3 regions of the Streptomyces sp. NPDC002403 genome follow, and region 2 is predicted to be linked to each of the others. Evidence: predicted binding sites of a transcription regulator. Region 2 holds the regulator's gene; each other region holds the start of a gene.
What was found. Region 2 encodes HspR, which represses chaperone genes until heat shock. Its sites were predicted from a motif close to TTGAGNNNNNNNNNCTCAA; they were not measured.
Positions count from the first base shown of each region.

Region 1: lon (endopeptidase La) is a predicted target of HspR. The motif match lies at 1,711-1,729, and genes of this name have one in related genera.
Region 3: dnaK (molecular chaperone DnaK) is a predicted target of HspR. The motif match lies at 3,776-3,794, and genes of this name have one in related genera.

Region 1 is NZ_JBSFBQ010000011.1:93,183-98,390, reverse strand. It holds gene lon (endopeptidase La) at 1-1,688, opposite strand, end outside; gene ACWCPY_RS15460 (hypothetical protein) at 1,866-2,132, shown strand; gene ACWCPY_RS15455 (rhomboid-like protein) at 2,098-2,898, opposite strand; gene ACWCPY_RS15450 (RNA polymerase sigma factor) at 3,034-3,639, shown strand; gene ACWCPY_RS15445 (zf-HC2 domain-containing protein) at 3,660-4,553, shown strand; gene ACWCPY_RS15440 (ABC transporter ATP-binding protein) at 4,564-5,208, shown strand, end outside.
Region 2 is NZ_JBSFBQ010000018.1:254-5,461, reverse strand. It holds gene clpB (ATP-dependent chaperone ClpB) at 1-994, opposite strand, end outside; gene ACWCPY_RS20840 (pyridoxamine 5'-phosphate oxidase family protein) at 1,244-1,648, shown strand; gene ACWCPY_RS20835 (Rieske (2Fe-2S) protein) at 1,795-2,115, opposite strand; gene ACWCPY_RS20830 (hypothetical protein) at 2,112-2,447, opposite strand; gene ACWCPY_RS20825 (helix-turn-helix transcriptional regulator) at 2,576-3,562, shown strand; gene ACWCPY_RS20820 (heat shock protein transcriptional repressor HspR) at 3,725-4,171, opposite strand; gene dnaJ (molecular chaperone DnaJ) at 4,173-5,208, opposite strand, start outside.
Region 3 is NZ_JBSFBQ010000036.1:1,224-6,431, reverse strand. It holds gene ACWCPY_RS30275 (Yip1 family protein) at 1-297, opposite strand, end outside; gene ACWCPY_RS30270 ((Fe-S)-binding protein) at 483-2,750, opposite strand; gene ACWCPY_RS30265 (sugar transferase) at 2,839-3,501, opposite strand; gene dnaK (molecular chaperone DnaK) at 3,818-5,208, shown strand, end outside.

The DNA of each region.
Region 1 (5,208 bases), on a different contig from region 2:
AGCCGGGCGACGGCCCGCTCCAGATTGCGTACGCCCGCTTCACGGGTGTACTCGCCGGCCAGCTTGCGCAGCGCGGACTCGTCGAGCGTCACCTCGTCCTTCTCCAGACCGGCCCGCTCCAGCTGGCGCGGGAGCAGGTGGTCCCGGGCGATGACGACCTTCTCGTCCTCGGTGTAGCCGTCCAGCCGGACCAGCTCCATGCGGTCGAGCAGGGCCTCCGGGATCGCTTCGAGCACATTGGCCGTGGCCAGGAAGACGACATCGCTGAGGTCGAGTTCGACCTCCAGGTAGTGGTCGCGGAAGGTGTGGTTCTGCGCCGGGTCGAGGACTTCGAGCAGGGCGGCGGCCGGGTCGCCCCGGAAGTCGGAGCCGACCTTGTCGATCTCGTCGAGCAGGACGACCGGGTTCATCGAGCCGGCCTCCTTGATGGCCCGCACGATCCGTCCGGGGAGGGCGCCCACGTACGTACGCCGGTGGCCCCGGATCTCCGCCTCGTCCCGCACACCGCCGAGCGCGACGCGGACGAACTTGCGGCCCATGGCGTGTGCGACGGACTCGCCGAGCGAGGTCTTTCCCACGCCCGGAGGCCCCACCAGCGCCAGCACGGCACCGCCGCGCCGCCCGCCGACGACCCCCAGGCCGCGGTCGCAGCGCCGCTTGCGGACGGCGAGGTACTCGGTGATGCGCTCCTTCACGTCCTGGAGCCCCGCGTGCTCGGCATCGAGGATCTCCTGGGCGCCCCGGATGTCGTAGGCGTCCTCGGTCCGCTCGGTCCACGGCAGTTCGAGGACGGTGTCGAGCCAGGTCCGGATCCAGGAGCCCTCGGGGCTCTGGTCGGAGGAGCGCTCCAGCTTGTCGACCTCCTTGAGCGCGGCCTCGCGGACGTGCTCGGGAAGGTCGGCGGCCTCGACGCGGGCCCGGTAGTCGTCGGACTCGTCCTCCGGATCACCGTTGAGCTCGGAGAGCTCCTTGCGCACGGCTTCGAGCTGGCGCCGCAGCAGGAACTCGCGCTGCTGCTTGTCGACGCCCTCCTGGACGTCCTTGGCGATGGATTCGGCGACGTCCTGCTCGGCGAGGTGTTCGCCGAGCCACTGGATGGCGAGCTTCAGCCGGGCGACCGGGTCCGCGGTCTCCAGGAGCCGCACCTTCTGGGCGGTGGTGAGGAAGGGCGAGTAACCGGAATTGTCGGCGAGCGCGGAGATGTCCTCGATCTGCTGGACCCGGTCCACGACCTGCCAGGCGCCGCGCTTCTTCAGCCAGCTGGTGGCGAGCGCCTTGTACTCCTTGACCAGCTCGGCGGCGGCTCCGGGAAGCGGGTCGGGGACGACCGCGTCGATCCGGGTCCCCTCCACCCAGAGCGCCCCGCCCGGCCCGCTGGTCCCGGCCCCGATCCGCACCCGGCCCCGGCCGCGGATCAGCGCGCCCGGATCCCCGTCCGAAAGCCGTCCGACCTGCTCGACGGTGCCGATGACACCGGTCCCGGTGTACGTCCCGTCGATCCGCGGCACCAGCAGCACCTCGGGTTTGCCGCCGCCGTCCCGGGCCGCGGCCTGTGCGGCCTCGACGGCGGCACGTACATCGGTGTCGGACAGGTCCAGAGGCACCACCATCCCGGGCAGCACGACCTCGTCGTCGAGCGGCAGCACGGGCAGGGCGAGCGGAGTGACCGCATCGGAATCGGTAGCCATGATCTCCCCTTCGGCAGTCAAGTTGAGCTATGCAGACTCAATGCTCCTGAGCCGCTCATTGTTCCCCGGGGAGTGTTCGCTCTGAGCGATCATCCGATCGCTCTCGTGAAACGGCGATGGCGGCGAAGGGCCGCCGGAGCCACCACGGAGGCCTGACGCCGACGCCTGGTACGCGGCGTGGCGCGACGGCTCGTACGGTCCGGCTTCACCCTGGTCATGCCGCGCCGGCGCGGCTGGACCAGCGACCTCGCCGAGTCCGCCGAGGTGTTCGCCCGCTACTACCCCGACCACCCGGAGCGGACCGAGCAGCTGCGGCCGGCCGCACGCGCCGGCCGCGCCCCCTGCGCCGACCCGGCCGTCGTCGCGATGCTCATCGACGACCTGGCACCCTGGCCGGCGGCCGAGTACCTCACGGTGCACGGCGCGAAGGCGCCACGCCCCTGACCGCTCCCTTGGCCGCACCGGCCCGGCGCAGCAGCGGCCAGCAGGCCACTCCGAGCAGCAGCGCCAGCGGATGGCCCCAGTTGGTGAGCGGGTTGCTCAGTTCGACCAGGTCCCGTGCCAGCATCACGCCCACCCCGCCGAGCACCAGCACCCGCAGCAGCGGGGTGAACAGCCCGCTCAGCGCGCCCACGCTCGCCATCAGCCCGAAGCTGATGCCGTAGTCGAGGCGGTGCAGGGACGACTCCGGCAGATGCCCGGCGACCACGGAGAGCCCGACCGGGATCTCCGTGGCGAGCGTGGCCACGACATGGCCGAGCACGAACACCCCGGCGGTCCGCCACCCCCCGATGCGGCGTTCCAGCGCGGTCAGTACGAGGGCGAAGGCGACGACGTACGGGGAGGTGAGCCCGCCGACGACCCACAGGGCGCTGGCGACCAGGACGAGCAGCGGGGTCTCGCCGAGGTGTGCGACGTCCGTGCTCGATTCGCGCAGCACGGCGGCGACGGTGCCGGGATCGGCGTACTCCATGAAGAGGGACGTGGCGACCAGCACCAGCAGGTAGCCGAAGGTGAAAGGGGTTCCGGTGGGTGTCGGGAGCAGCCGCGGCCACCGGTAGGACCTGTGGACCGGATTCGGCGGGGCCGCGGGGCCGCCCGTACGGTCCCGGCACGGGACGGCGGCCGCGCGGTTCTGGCACGGGACGACGTCGAGCAGCGGAGCCTCGCGGGGTTCTTCGTGGACCGCCCTGTCCGTACGCTGATGCACCTCGCAAGGTCCCTTTCCATGACAAGCCCCCCGAGGCAACGTTTCACCCTCGGTGATCCTCCCTCAGACCGCCTGTGGCGTGAGCCACACACGCCGTCCGTGAACCGGCTCGGATCCGTGGCCCGATAGAGGGGTGTGAAGCTGTTGCGCCCCTCGGGGGAGGACCCGGACGACGACCACGCCCTGCTGCGTGCCGTCGCACAGGGAGACACGGAGGCCCTGGCGACGCTCTACGACCGGCATGCCGGCTGGCTGCTGGCCCGGCTGGGCAGGCGGTGCGCGGATGCCGAGACGGTACGGGAGGTGCTTCAGGACACCTTTGTCACGGTCTGGCGCTCCGCCGGTTCGCACCGCGGCTTCCGGGTCGGCGGCTGGCTGTGGGTGATCGCCTCGCGCCGGCTGGTGGACGCGCAGCGGGCCGACGCCCGTACCCGTCTCGCCGCCCGGGCCGAGCGGACCGGGACCAACGAGTGGGCCGCCACCGTGCCGTCCGCCGAGGAACGGGTGCTCGCCGGGCTGGAGTACGGGGATGTGGGCGCCGCGCTCGACCGGATCTCGCCCGAGCTGCGGGAGGTCCTGCGCGCCACGGTCATCGACGGGCTGACGACCCGCGAGACGGCGCGGCTCCTCGGCATACCCGAGGGCACGGTCAAGACCCGGGCGATGCGGGCCAGGCGCGAGCTGCGCGCCGCGCTGGAGCTGTCGGTTCCGGAGCCCGGACCGCTGGGAGGAACGGCGTGACCAGGAGGGGAGGCGACGGCATGCCCCGGTGGCATGTGAGCGCGGAGCTGGCCGGGCGGTACGCCGCCGGTTCGATGGCGGAGACCGACGCGTGGTCCGTGGAGAAGCACGTGGAGGCGTGCGGGGGGTGCGCGGCGCGGATCTCGGCGGCGGTGCGGGCCCGGCCGCAGGCGGGTGCGGCGCTGGACACGGTACGCGCGGGGGTGCTGGCCGCGGTGACGGCCGAGGGGGCGCCCGCGAGGGGGCCCGCCCGCAGCGCCCGGCGCCGCTCCCCCGGGGCCGCGACCCGCGCCGGGCGGTTGCTGTGGGCCGCCGGGCCCGCGCTGCGCGCTCCGTGGCTGGCGGCTCTGGTGCTGGTGGCCGTCGGGGCCCTCGCGCTGGCGTACGGGGCCGGGGCCGGCGATGCCGTCCGCCCGCTGCTCCTCGTCGTCGCGCCGGTGCTGCCGCTGGCCGGGGTCGCCCTCTCCTACGGCCGGCACGCGGACCCGATGCACGAGATCACCGCTGCCACCCCGTCCGGCGGGCTGCGGCTGCTGCTGACCAGAACCGCCGCGGTGCTCGCCGTGAGCATCCCGGCGCTCACCCTCGCCGGGGCGGCGCTGCCCCCGTCCGCCGGGTGGCCCGGTGCGGCGGCCTGGCTGCTGCCGGGGCTCGCGATGACGCTGGCGGCGCTCGCCCTCGGTTCGTACGTCGGCTGCCGCACCGGGGCCACGTCCATCGCCGTGACCTGGGCGGCCGCGGTCGTCCTGCCCGTCTTCGCCATGTCCCGCCCGGCGACCGCGGGGGCGGCGGCCGAGGCCGCACGGTACTTCGCCGGGCCCGCCGCACAGGCCGGCTGGGCGGCGGGCGCGCTGATGTGCGCCGCGCTGCTCGCCGTACGCCGTAGATCATTCGACCACCTGGAGAAGTTGTGAGCGTGACAGCATGAGCGGCACCGAGGCCATGAACACGGTCGAGGTCAGGGCGCTGACCTTCCGGCACCGCAGGACGACCGCGCTGGACGCCGTCGATCTCGACCTCGCGCCCGGCGTGCACGGGCTGCTCGGACCGAACGGCGCGGGCAAGACCTCGCTGATCCGGGTGCTCGCCACCGTCGCGGCGCCGTCCGGCGGCCGGGTGGAGCTGCTCGGCGAGGAAGTCGGCGCCGGGTCGGACCACCGCGGCCGGGCGGCGGTCCGGCGCAGGCTCGGCTATCTGCCGCAGGAGTTCGGTTACTACCCGGGCTTCACGGTCCGCGAGTTCGTCTCCTACGTGGCCTGGCTCAAGGAGATGGACGCGTCGGCGGTCCCGGCGGCCGTGGAACGCGCGGTGGACCGGGTGGGCCTGGCGGACCGGATCGACGCCCGGGTGAAGACCCTGTCGGGCGGCATGGTGCGGCGTGTCGGCATCGCCCAGGCGATCGTCAACGATCCGGACCTGCTGCTGCTCGACGAGCCGACCGCCGGCCTGGACCCGGAACAGCGGGTCGAGTTCCGGGCGCTGATACGGGAGCTGGGCCGCACCACCACCGTGATCGTCTCGACCCACCTGGTCGAGGACGTCGCCGCGGCCTGCGCCGATGTCACGCTG
Region 2 (5,208 bases):
CCAGGGCGGGGTCCTTCTCGATCCGCTCGCGGTACTCGTCGAGCGTCGTCGCGCCGACCATGCGCAGCTCGCCGCGGGCCAGCATCGGCTTGAGCATGTTGCCGGCGTCCATGGCGGAGTCGCCGCCGGCGCCCGCGCCGACGACGGTGTGCAGCTCGTCGATGAAGGTGATGATCTGCCCGTCGCTGTCCTTGATCTCGGAAAGGACGGTCTTCAGTCGCTCCTCGAACTCACCGCGGTACTTGGCACCCGCCACCATCGCGCCGAGGTCGAGCGAGACGAGCCGCTTGTTCTTCAGGGACTCCGGGACGTCGCCCTTGACGATGCGCTGGGCGAGGCCCTCGACGACGGCCGTCTTGCCGACGCCGGGCTCACCGATGAGCACGGGGTTGTTCTTGGTGCGGCGGGACAGGACCTGCACGACGCGACGGATCTCCTGGTCGCGCCCGATGACCGGGTCGAGCTTGCCCTCGCGTGCGGCCGCGGTGAAGTCCGTACCGAACTTCTCCAGCGCCTTGTACTGCCCCTCCGGGTCGGGTGTGGTCACCCGGCGCCCTCCCCTGCTCTTCTCGAATGCGTCCAGCAGCTTCTTCGCACTGGCCCCCTGCCCACCGAGGATCTCACCGGCGCGGCCGCCCTCGGCGGCGATGCCGATCAGCAGGTGCTCGGTGGAGATGTAGTCGTCGCCGAGCTCCTTCGCGCGCTGCGCGGCATCGGCGATGACGGCGAGCAGCTCGCGGTTGGGCTGCGGCGGGGCGACGGTCGACCCGGTGACGCTGGGCAGCGCGCCCAGCAGCCGCTCGGTCTCGGTGCGTACGGCGATCTGGTCGGCCTCGACGGCGGCGAGCAGATCGGTGATGTTCGCGTTGTCCTCGCCCGCGAGCAGCGCGAGCAGCAGGTGCCCGGGGGTCAGATCGGGGTGCCCGTCCTTCACGGCCCTGCTGGTGGCCGCGTTGATGGCGTCCCGGCTCTTGTTGGTCAGCTCGGCGTCCACGTGCGCTTTCTCCTCCTTGCGGCGACTTGCCCTCTCCACAACACTGACTTAGTCAACGTGCATAAAGTTGAGTCTATTCCACTCAAGCCAATGTTGAGTCTACTCCACTCAACTTGATGCCGGGAGCTGTCCGCGCCAGTCCCGCCCCTTGTCCCGGTGCTTCGAGTGAACCGGCCGCACCGGCCCTCCGCCACCGCAGCGGGCCCACGGCGCGGCCGGCGCCGCGTCCGCGCTGCCTACGCTGTCCCCATGGCAGTAGACGTGACGAACCCCGGCCCCGAGTACCTCGCCTTCTGGCGCGCACGCCATGTGTGCACCCTGACCACGCCCCGCCCCGACGGCACACCGCACGTGGTGCCGGTGGGCGTGACGTACGACCCCGAGACGAGGCTGGCGCGCGTCATCACCGGCAAGAACACCCGGAAGGCCGCCAACGTCCTGGCCGCGGGCCCGGACGGCGTACGGGTCGCGGTCTGCCAGATCGACGGGCGGCGCTGGGCGACGCTGGAGGGGCGCGCGACGGTGCGCACGGAGCCGGAGGCGGTGGCCGACGCGGTACGCCGCTACACGGAACGCTACGAGCGCACGCCGAAGCCCAACCCGGACCGGATCGTCATCGAGATCACCGTGGACCGGGCGCTCGGCAGGGCCTGAGCGGCCCGTCGGCCGGGGATCGCGCCGGGCCGGGAAGGGCGCGGCGGGCACGGCCGGGAAAAGCACAACGGCGCCATCGTGTTCAGGTCACGATGGCGCCGTTGTGTGGGGGAGTGACTGAGCGACATGGAACGACGGGGGATCGCTCAGGCACTGCGGGGGGTGGCGGAGATAGTCTCTGGCTCGAACAGCTGGTGGTCCCGCCGGTCGAGGTTGACGAAAATCATGTCGTACCGAATCGCACAGCGAACGGGCTGCGGGGCTCCACGCGGCTTGCGCAGGCAACGGTAGGCACGTACTTCGTCGTCTTCTTCACGTGCGACAACGATGGGGTCGCCGAACAGAGTGACCATCAACGAGTCGCCACAGTGGGGGATGGCAGTGACGAGATCGATGAAATGCCAGCCTGATCGGTAGGCCGTGGCCATCTCTCGCCGGAAGGTCCGGTCGTCCGGCGGGATGGTCATGCGCCTGTGCGGGCCGCGGCGGAGCCGGTGGGCGAGACCCAGCCGATGTCGGTGGGCGAGACCCAGCCGATGTCGGACGACTTGCCGGGCGCGACCGGCCACCCGATGTCACCGTCGGCCGCGGCCTGGACGACCCACCCGATGTCGGACGACTTGGCAGGTGCGACCGGCCACCCGATGTCACCGTCGGCCGCGGCCTGGACAGCCCACCCGATGTCGCCACCGGCAACACTGTCCTCGCTCCAGCCAATGTCGCTGCCGCCCAGCAGCCCGATGCCCAGGGCCGCGACGAACGAGACGGCAAGCGCCGAGCGATGCATTCGCTTATACATAGTCGGCTTCGTCCTCACTTGTGGATTCTTCTCCCCCGCACCTAAGACGATGTCTCACCTGGGCACGCCAGCACCACTGAGTAGATGCATCATGTTCCTGCATGTTCAGGAACCTGGGGGGTGACGATATGACCACAAGCAACACAAAGCCGACACATTCTCACGGGATCACCGAACTGTGCGACGCGGGAGCACACCTTTACGCCAGCGCTTTGCGGCTGGGACGCATCGCCCGCGCCGAAGTGGAACCGGCGCCCTGCCTGATGGAGTTCGCGCTGCTGCATCCCGATCCGGACGACGCGGCCTGGCTCCGGCCCGTTCCGCCGTCCACCGCTCTTGCGCAACATCTGCATCCCATCGAGCGCGAGATCCTGGAACGGCGCCGGCACTCGGTCGAACTGACGGAGTCGTTCGAGCCGTTCATGGACATCAGCACTCTGGGGCCGCCCAGCACCCACGCCATCACCGTGCTGGAGGGCGGGAACCGGATCAACGCGGCCCTCGATCTCGCCACCGCAGAGTGCCGCACCGAAGTGCTCACCGTCCAGCCCGGCGGCGGCCGGACCGAGCATCGTCTCAGCAAGTCGCTGGAACGCGGCCTGTCCGTGATCCACCGCGGCGTCAGCATGCGCACCCTCTACCAGCACACCGCGCGCCACAGCCCCAGCACACTCGCGTACGCGGAACGCATGACCGACGACAACGTGGAGATACGCACGCTCGAAGAGCTCATCGGCCGCCTGATCGTGTTCGACCGGACCGTCGCCTTCATCCCGGCCAGCGACGACGACCAGGTCGCCCTGGAACTGCGCCACCCCGGGCTCGTGCAGTACCTGGCCAACGTGTTCGAGCACTTCTGGACCAGAGCGGCTCCACTGCGTGAGGAGGTCAAGTACGAACCGACCTCCCTGGGCATCAGCGGGGTCCAGCGCTCCATCGCCCAGCTCCTCGTGGAGGGCCACGTGGACGACTCCATCGCCCGCCGTCTCGGCATGAACGTCCGCACCTGCCGGGCCCACGTCGCCAAACTCGCCGCCGCGCTCGGCAGCAACAGCCGGGCCCAGCTCGGCTATCTGATAGCCCGGTCGGGAATCCTGGAAGAGGAGCAGAGCTGAGGCCCCGCCCGCCCCGCGAGCGGCTTCTCGTCTTCTCGTCTTCGCGTCGGTGTACGGCAAAGGGCCGGGGAACCGACCCGTGAGTCGGCTCCCCGGCCCTTCTGCGCGCGGGCGGGCGGTCCACCGGGCGTCAGCCGCGCCCGGCCCGGCCGCCCGCCCCGCTCAGTCCTTCGGACGCTTCGGCCGCCAGACCACCAACGCGCTGGTCTGCTGCACGTCCTGATACGGCACCAGATCACGCCGGTACGAGGCGTGGACCTGGGCCTCGCGCTGCTGCATCGCCTGTGCCGCGCCGTCCACGGCCGCCGAGAGCTCGGCGACGCGCTGCTGGAGCGCGGCGACCTGGTTCTCCAGCTCGATGATGCGCTTGATGCCGGCGAGGTTGATGCCCTCGTCCTGCGACAGCTGCTGCACGGTGCGCAGCAGCTCGATGTCGCGGGCCGAGTAGCGCCTGCCGCGCCCGGCCGTGCGGTCGGGCGAGACCAGGCCGAGGCGGTCGTACTGGCGCAGCGTCTGCGGATGCAGGCCCGAGAGCTGGGCCGCGATCGAGATCACGTACACCGGGGATTCATCGGTCAGTTCGTACGGATTACGTCGTCGGCCGTCCACCTCAAGCTCCCTTCGCCGCCTGGAACAGTTCCGCCCGCGGGTCCTGGCCCGCGGTCGCCTTCCGGTAGGCCTCCAGTGCGTCCCTGGCCTCGTCGCTGAGGCCCTTGGGGACCGCCACCTCGACGGTGACCAGCAGGTCGCCCCGGGTGCCGTCCTTGCGTACCGCGCCCTTGCCGCGGGCGCGCATCGTGCGCCCGTTGGGGGTGCCCACGGGCAGCTTCAGGGTGACCGGCGGTCCGCCGAGCGTGGGCACCTTCACCTCGCCGCCGAGCGCCGCCTCCGTGAAGTCGACGGGCACGGTGACCGTGAGGTTGTCGCCCTTGCGGCCGAAGACCGGGTGGGCGCCGACGTGGACCACGACATACAGATCGCCGGCCGGTCCACCGCGCTCGCCCGGACCGCCCTTGCCGCGCAGCCGGATCCGCTGGCCGTCGGAGACGCCCGCCGGAATCCTGACCTGCATGGTCCGGGAGGACTTCGCCCGTCCGCTGCCCTTGCAGACGTCACAGGGGTCCTGGGCGATGAGGCCCCGGCCCTTGCAGTCCACGCAGGGGTCGGTGAGCGAGAAGCCGCCGCCGGTTCCGCGCGAGACCTGGCCGGTGCCGAGACAGGTCGGGCAGACCCTGGGGGTGCCGTTCTTGTCGCCGGTGCCGGAACACGCCTTGCAGGGAGCCTGGCTGGACATCCGCAGCGGGACCGTGGCCCCGTCGACCGCCTCGGTGAAGCTGAGCGTCACCTCGGACTCGATGTCCTGGCCGCGGCGCGGCTGCACCCGTGTCCCCGTACCGCCCCGGTTGAACAGGCCGCCGAAGACATCGCCCAGACCGCCGCCGCCGAAACCGCCGGCTCCGCCGCCCTGGCCACCGCCCTGGCCGCCTCCGAAGAGGTCGCCGAGGTCGAAGTTGAAGTTGCCTCCCGCGCCTCCGGGTCCGGCCCTGAAGCCGCCGTTGCCGAAGAGGGCGCGCGCCTCGTCGTACTCCTTGCGCTTCTTGCTGTCACCGAGGACGTCGTTCGCTTCGGAGATCTCCTTGAAGCGC
Region 3 (5,208 bases), on a different contig from region 2:
GTGGGGGTGCTGGGGCTGGTGGTACGGGTCGCCGAAGTACTCCGGCTCACCGTGGCCGCCGCCCTGGCCTCCGCCGTAGCCGCCGTTGCCGTTTCCGTAGCCGCCACCGCCGTAGCCGCCGTTGCCGCCGTTGTTGTACGGGGGTGGGGGCGGGGCCGTGTTGCCTCCTGCCGGGGGCCAGGGCTGCTGGCCGTACGGCGGCGGTGCCTGTGTGCCGTACGGCTGCTGCCGCGGTTGCTGTTGCGCTTGCTGCGGGGTGCGGTTGTCCCGGCCGCGTCCGATCCTGAATCCAGCCACGTCATCGAACGTACCTGGTCCGGGGCGGTGCGGTCAGAGGGCCTGGGGAACCTGCCCGCCATTGCGGCCGAGCTGTGACATCCCCTAGGGGAACCCCGGGGGCGGCCCCGGGGGACGGGAAAGCAGAAGCGGCCGGTCCTGCCCCCGAGGCAGGTCCGGCCGCTTCCGTCACGCGACTGAGCGGGCTACTTCACCGGTTCCGGCTCCGGCGCGTCCGCCTGCTCCGCCTCCCCGGCCGGGTCGGCAGGGGTCTTCACGGAGTCCAGCAGCAGCTGCGAGACGTCGACGACCTGGACCGACTCCTTCGCCTTGCCGTCGTTCTTCTTGCCGTTGACCGAGTCGGTCAGCATGACCAGGCAGAACGGGCAGGCGGTGGAGACGATGTCCGGGTCGAGGGAGAGGGCCTCGTCGACGCGCTCGTTGTTGATGCGCTTGCCGATCCGCTCCTCCATCCACATCCGGGCACCACCGGCGCCGCAGCAGAAGCCGCGCTCCTTGTGGCGGTGCATCTCCTCGTTCCGCAGGCCCGGGACCTTCGCGATGATCTCGCGCGGCGGGGTGTAGATCTTGTTGTGACGGCCCAGGTAGCACGGGTCGTGGTACGTGATCAGGCCCTCGACCGGGGTCACCGGGATCAGCTTGCCCTCGTCGATGAGGTGCTGGAGCAGCTGGGTGTGGTGGATGACCTCGTACTCGCCGCCGAGCTGCGGGTACTCGTTGGCGATGGTGTTGAAGCAGTGCGGGCAGGTCGCGACGATCTTCTTCGACGACTTCGGCTTCCTGGTCGAGTCGTCCTCGTCGTCCTCGCCGAACGCCATGTTCAGCATCGCGACGTTCTCCTGGCCGAGCTGCTGGAACAGCGGCTCGTTGCCCAGGCGGCGGGCGGAGTCACCGGTGCACTTCTCGTCGCCGCCCATGATCGCGAACTTGACGCCCGCGATGTGGAGGAGTTCGGCGAAGGCCTTGGTGGTCTTCTTCGCCCGGTCCTCCAGGGCGCCGGCGCAGCCGACCCAGTACAGGTAGTCGATCTCCGTGAGGTCCTCGACGTCCTTGCCGACGATCGGGACCTCGAAGTCGACCTCCTTGGTCCACTCGACGCGCTGCTTCTTCGCCAGGCCCCAGGGGTTGCCCTTCTTCTCCAGGTTCTTGAGCATCGTGCCCGCCTCGGACGGGAACGCGGACTCGATCATCACCTGGTAGCGGCGCATGTCGACGATGTGGTCGATGTGCTCGATGTCGACCGGGCACTGCTCCACGCACGCACCGCAGGTGGTGCAGGACCACAGCACGTCCGGGTCGATGACGCCGTTCTCCTCGGCCGTGCCGATCAGCGGGCGCCCGGCCTCCGCGAGAGCCGCGGCCGGTACGTCCTTCAGCTGCTCCTCGGACGCCTTCTCCTCGCCCTCCATCGTCTTGCCGCCGCCGGCCAGCAGGTACGGGGCCTTGGCGTGCGCGTGGTCGCGCAGGGACATGATCAGGAGCTTGGGGGAGAGCGGCTTGCCGGTGTTCCAGGCGGGGCACTGCGACTGGCAGCGGCCGCACTCGGTGCAGGTGGAGAAGTCGAGCAGGCCCTTCCAGGAGAAGTGCTCGATCTGCGAGACGCCGTAGACGTCGTCCTCGCCCGGGTCCTCGAAGTCGATCTCCTTGCCGCCGGAGGTCATCGGGAGCAGCTCGCCGAGCGAGGTCTCGCCCTTGGCGTCGCGCTTGAACCAGATGTTCGGGAAGGCCAGGAAGCGGTGCCAGGCCACACCCATGTCGGTCTTCAGGGCGACCGTGATCATCCAGATGAAGGAGGTCGCGATCTTCAGGCCGGCGAAGAAGTAGGTGAGGTTCTGGAGGGTGGAGACGTCCATGCCCTCCAGCCAGTTGACGACCGGGTACGAGATGAAGAAGGAGGACTCGTAGCCGTCGACGTGGTGCTGGGCGCCTTCGAGGGCGTGCAGCATGAAGATGCAGACGCCGACGATGAGGATGACGGCCTCGACGAAGTACGCCTGGCCGAAGTTGGACCCGGCGAAGCGGGACTTGCGGCCCGGCTTGCGCGGGTGGGCCAGCTGGCGGATGACGATCAGGGTCAGGATGCCGAGCACGGTCATCGTGCCGATGAACTCGACGAAGACGTTGTACGGCGCCCAGTCGCCGATGATCGGCAGGAGCCAGTCGGCCTTGAAGAGCTGGCCGATCGCGTTGACGATCGTCAGCAGCAGCGAGAAGAAGCCCACCGCCACGAACCAGTGCGCGACACCGACGATGCCCCAGCGGTTCATCCGGGTATGGCCGAGGAACTCCCTGGCCACGGTGAGGGTGCGCTGTGCGGGCTCGTCCGTGCGGGTGCCCGCGGGCACGTTCTGGCCGAGCCGCATGAAGTTGTAGATCTGCAGGAGGGCGCGGAGGAACAGGGCCACGCCGACCACGATCAGAACCAGCGACACGATGATCGCGGCGAGTTGCATTTGGGGGCTCCTCGGGCCTGCGAGGGTGGAATCCAGCGTCAATGAGCGAGTACTGGCGATTATCCGGGATTACTAAGCAGTAACTTAATCAGTCTGTGCTGACACTACCCACTTCTTCTGCCGCGCTGTAGCCGGACAGGCGGTGATCTGTGTCGCTCAGGCGTGCCTTTCCGCGCCGGGTGAGCCCTCGGGCCGCCTCGCGGAGCGGAGCGTGCACGGCTCTCGCCAGGATGGCCAGGTCCATTCCCACTCCGTGGTGCTCGGCGTAGTGCTGGTCCAGCAGTGCCGGCTCGTCCCACGGCATCCCGGAGCGGGAGCGCACCTGCGCCAGGCCGGTGAGGCCCGGCTTCAGTTCCTGCCGCCAGTGTCTCGCGGCGGGAGGGGTGCCCGGGTCCGTGCTGCGCCCCGCGTCCGCCTCGTCCGGGGTCAGGGGCTCCGGGCCGACCAGGGAGAGGTCTCCCCGTACGACGTACGGCAGCCTGGAGAGCAGGTCGAGCCGGAGCCTCCGGGTGCTCAGTGAGCGCAGTACGAAGACATGGCCGTCCTGCCCGACCCGGGGCGAGTGGGTCAGTACGCCGCCGGGGGGCCGTCGCGCCGCAAGGACGGCGGCGCCCGTGGCGAGCAGGGGAGAGGTCAGGGCCAGGAGGGCCGAGCCGAGGGTCAGGTCCAGTACGCGCTTGGCCGACGGTCGCTCCCGGTGCGGGTTCCGTCGTCGGGTGCGTGCCGCACTCCGCCTCTGCTGTGTCTGCATCGTTCGCACCTGCCAGGGGTTCACGGTGGATCGAGTGCCGGTTTTGCGTGGCTCACGGCATTTTGTGACAGAACGATCCCATGCGGCGATGATGGGGAGGGGTTGCGTGGCCGGGGGGCGGGGAGTGTCGTGCGTGATCGGCCCGCGCGCCTCGCGTGTGCTTTCCCGTGCAGGTCTCGCACAGGGGAAATCCGCAGGTGGTGCTAGGTGTCCGCACGATAGTTGAGTCGACTCGGCTCAGGTCTGTTGACAGTGGGACGGGTGTCATGCATCCTTGAGTCAGATCCACTCAAGTAGTCAAGCTGGAGGAATTGAAATGGCACGTGCGGTCGGCATCGACCTGGGCACGACTAACTCCGTCGTCAGCGTTCTCGAAGGCGGCGAGCCCACCGTCATCACCAACGCAGAGGGCGCCAGGACCACGCCGTCCGTCGTCGCCTTCGCGAAGAACGGCGAGGTGCTGGTCGGAGAGGTCGCCAAGCGCCAGGCAGTGACCAACGTCGACAGGACCATCCGCTCGGTCAAGCGCCACATGGGCACCGACTGGAAGATCGACCTGGACGGCAAGAGCTTCAACCCGCAGCAGATGAGCGCCTTCATCCTGCAGAAGCTGAAGCGTGACGCCGAGTCGTACCTGGGCGAGAAGGTGACCGATGCGGTCATCACCGTCCCCGCGTACTTCAACGACTCCGAGCGTCAGGCGACCAAGGAGGCCGGCGAGATCGCGGGCCTGAACGTCCTGCGTATCGTCAACGAGCCGACCGCCGCCGCTCTGGCGTACGGGCTCGACAAGGACGACCAGACGATCCTCGTCTTCGACCTCGGTGGCGGCACCTTCGACGTGTCGCTCCTGGAGATCGGTGACGGCGTCGTCGAGGTGAAGGCCACCAACGGTGACAACCACCTCGGTGGTGACGACTGGGACCAGCGCGTCGTCGACTACCTGGTGAAGCAGTTCGCCAACGGCCACGGCGTGGACCTGTCCAAGGACAAGATGGCCCTCCAGCGTCTGCGCGAGGCCGCGGAGAAGGCGAAGATCGAGCTCTCGTCCTCGACCGAGACCACGATCAACCTGCCGTACATCACGGCGTCCGCCGAGGGCCCGCTGCACCTGGACGAGAAGCTCACGCGCTCGCAGTTCCAGCAGCTCACGGCCGACCTCCTGGACCGCTGCAAGAGCCCGTTCCACAACGTCATCAAGGACGCGGGCATCCAGCTCTCCGAGATCGACCACGTCGTTCTCGTCGGTGGCTCCACCCGTATGCCGGCCGTCGCCGAGCTCGTCAAGGAGCTGACCGGTGGCCAGGAGGCCAACAAGGGTGTGAACCCGGACGAGGTCGTCGCCATCGGCGCCTCGCTCCAGGCCGGTGTCCTCAAGGGTGAGGTCAAGGACGTCCTGCTCCTCGACGTCACCCCGCTGTCCCTCGGTATCGAGACCAAGGGCGGCATCATGACCAAGCTCATCGAGCGCAACACCACGATCCCGACCAAGCGCTCCGAGATCTTCACGACGGCCGAGGACAACCAGCCGTCCGTGCAGATCCAGGTCTACCAGGGCGAGCGCGAGATCGCGGCGTACAACAAGAAGCTCGGAATGTTCGAGCTGACCGGCCTGCCGCCGGCCCCGCGTGGCGTCCCGCAGATCGAGGTCGCGTTCGACATCGACGCGAACGGCATCATGCACGTCGCCGCCAAGGACCTCGGCAC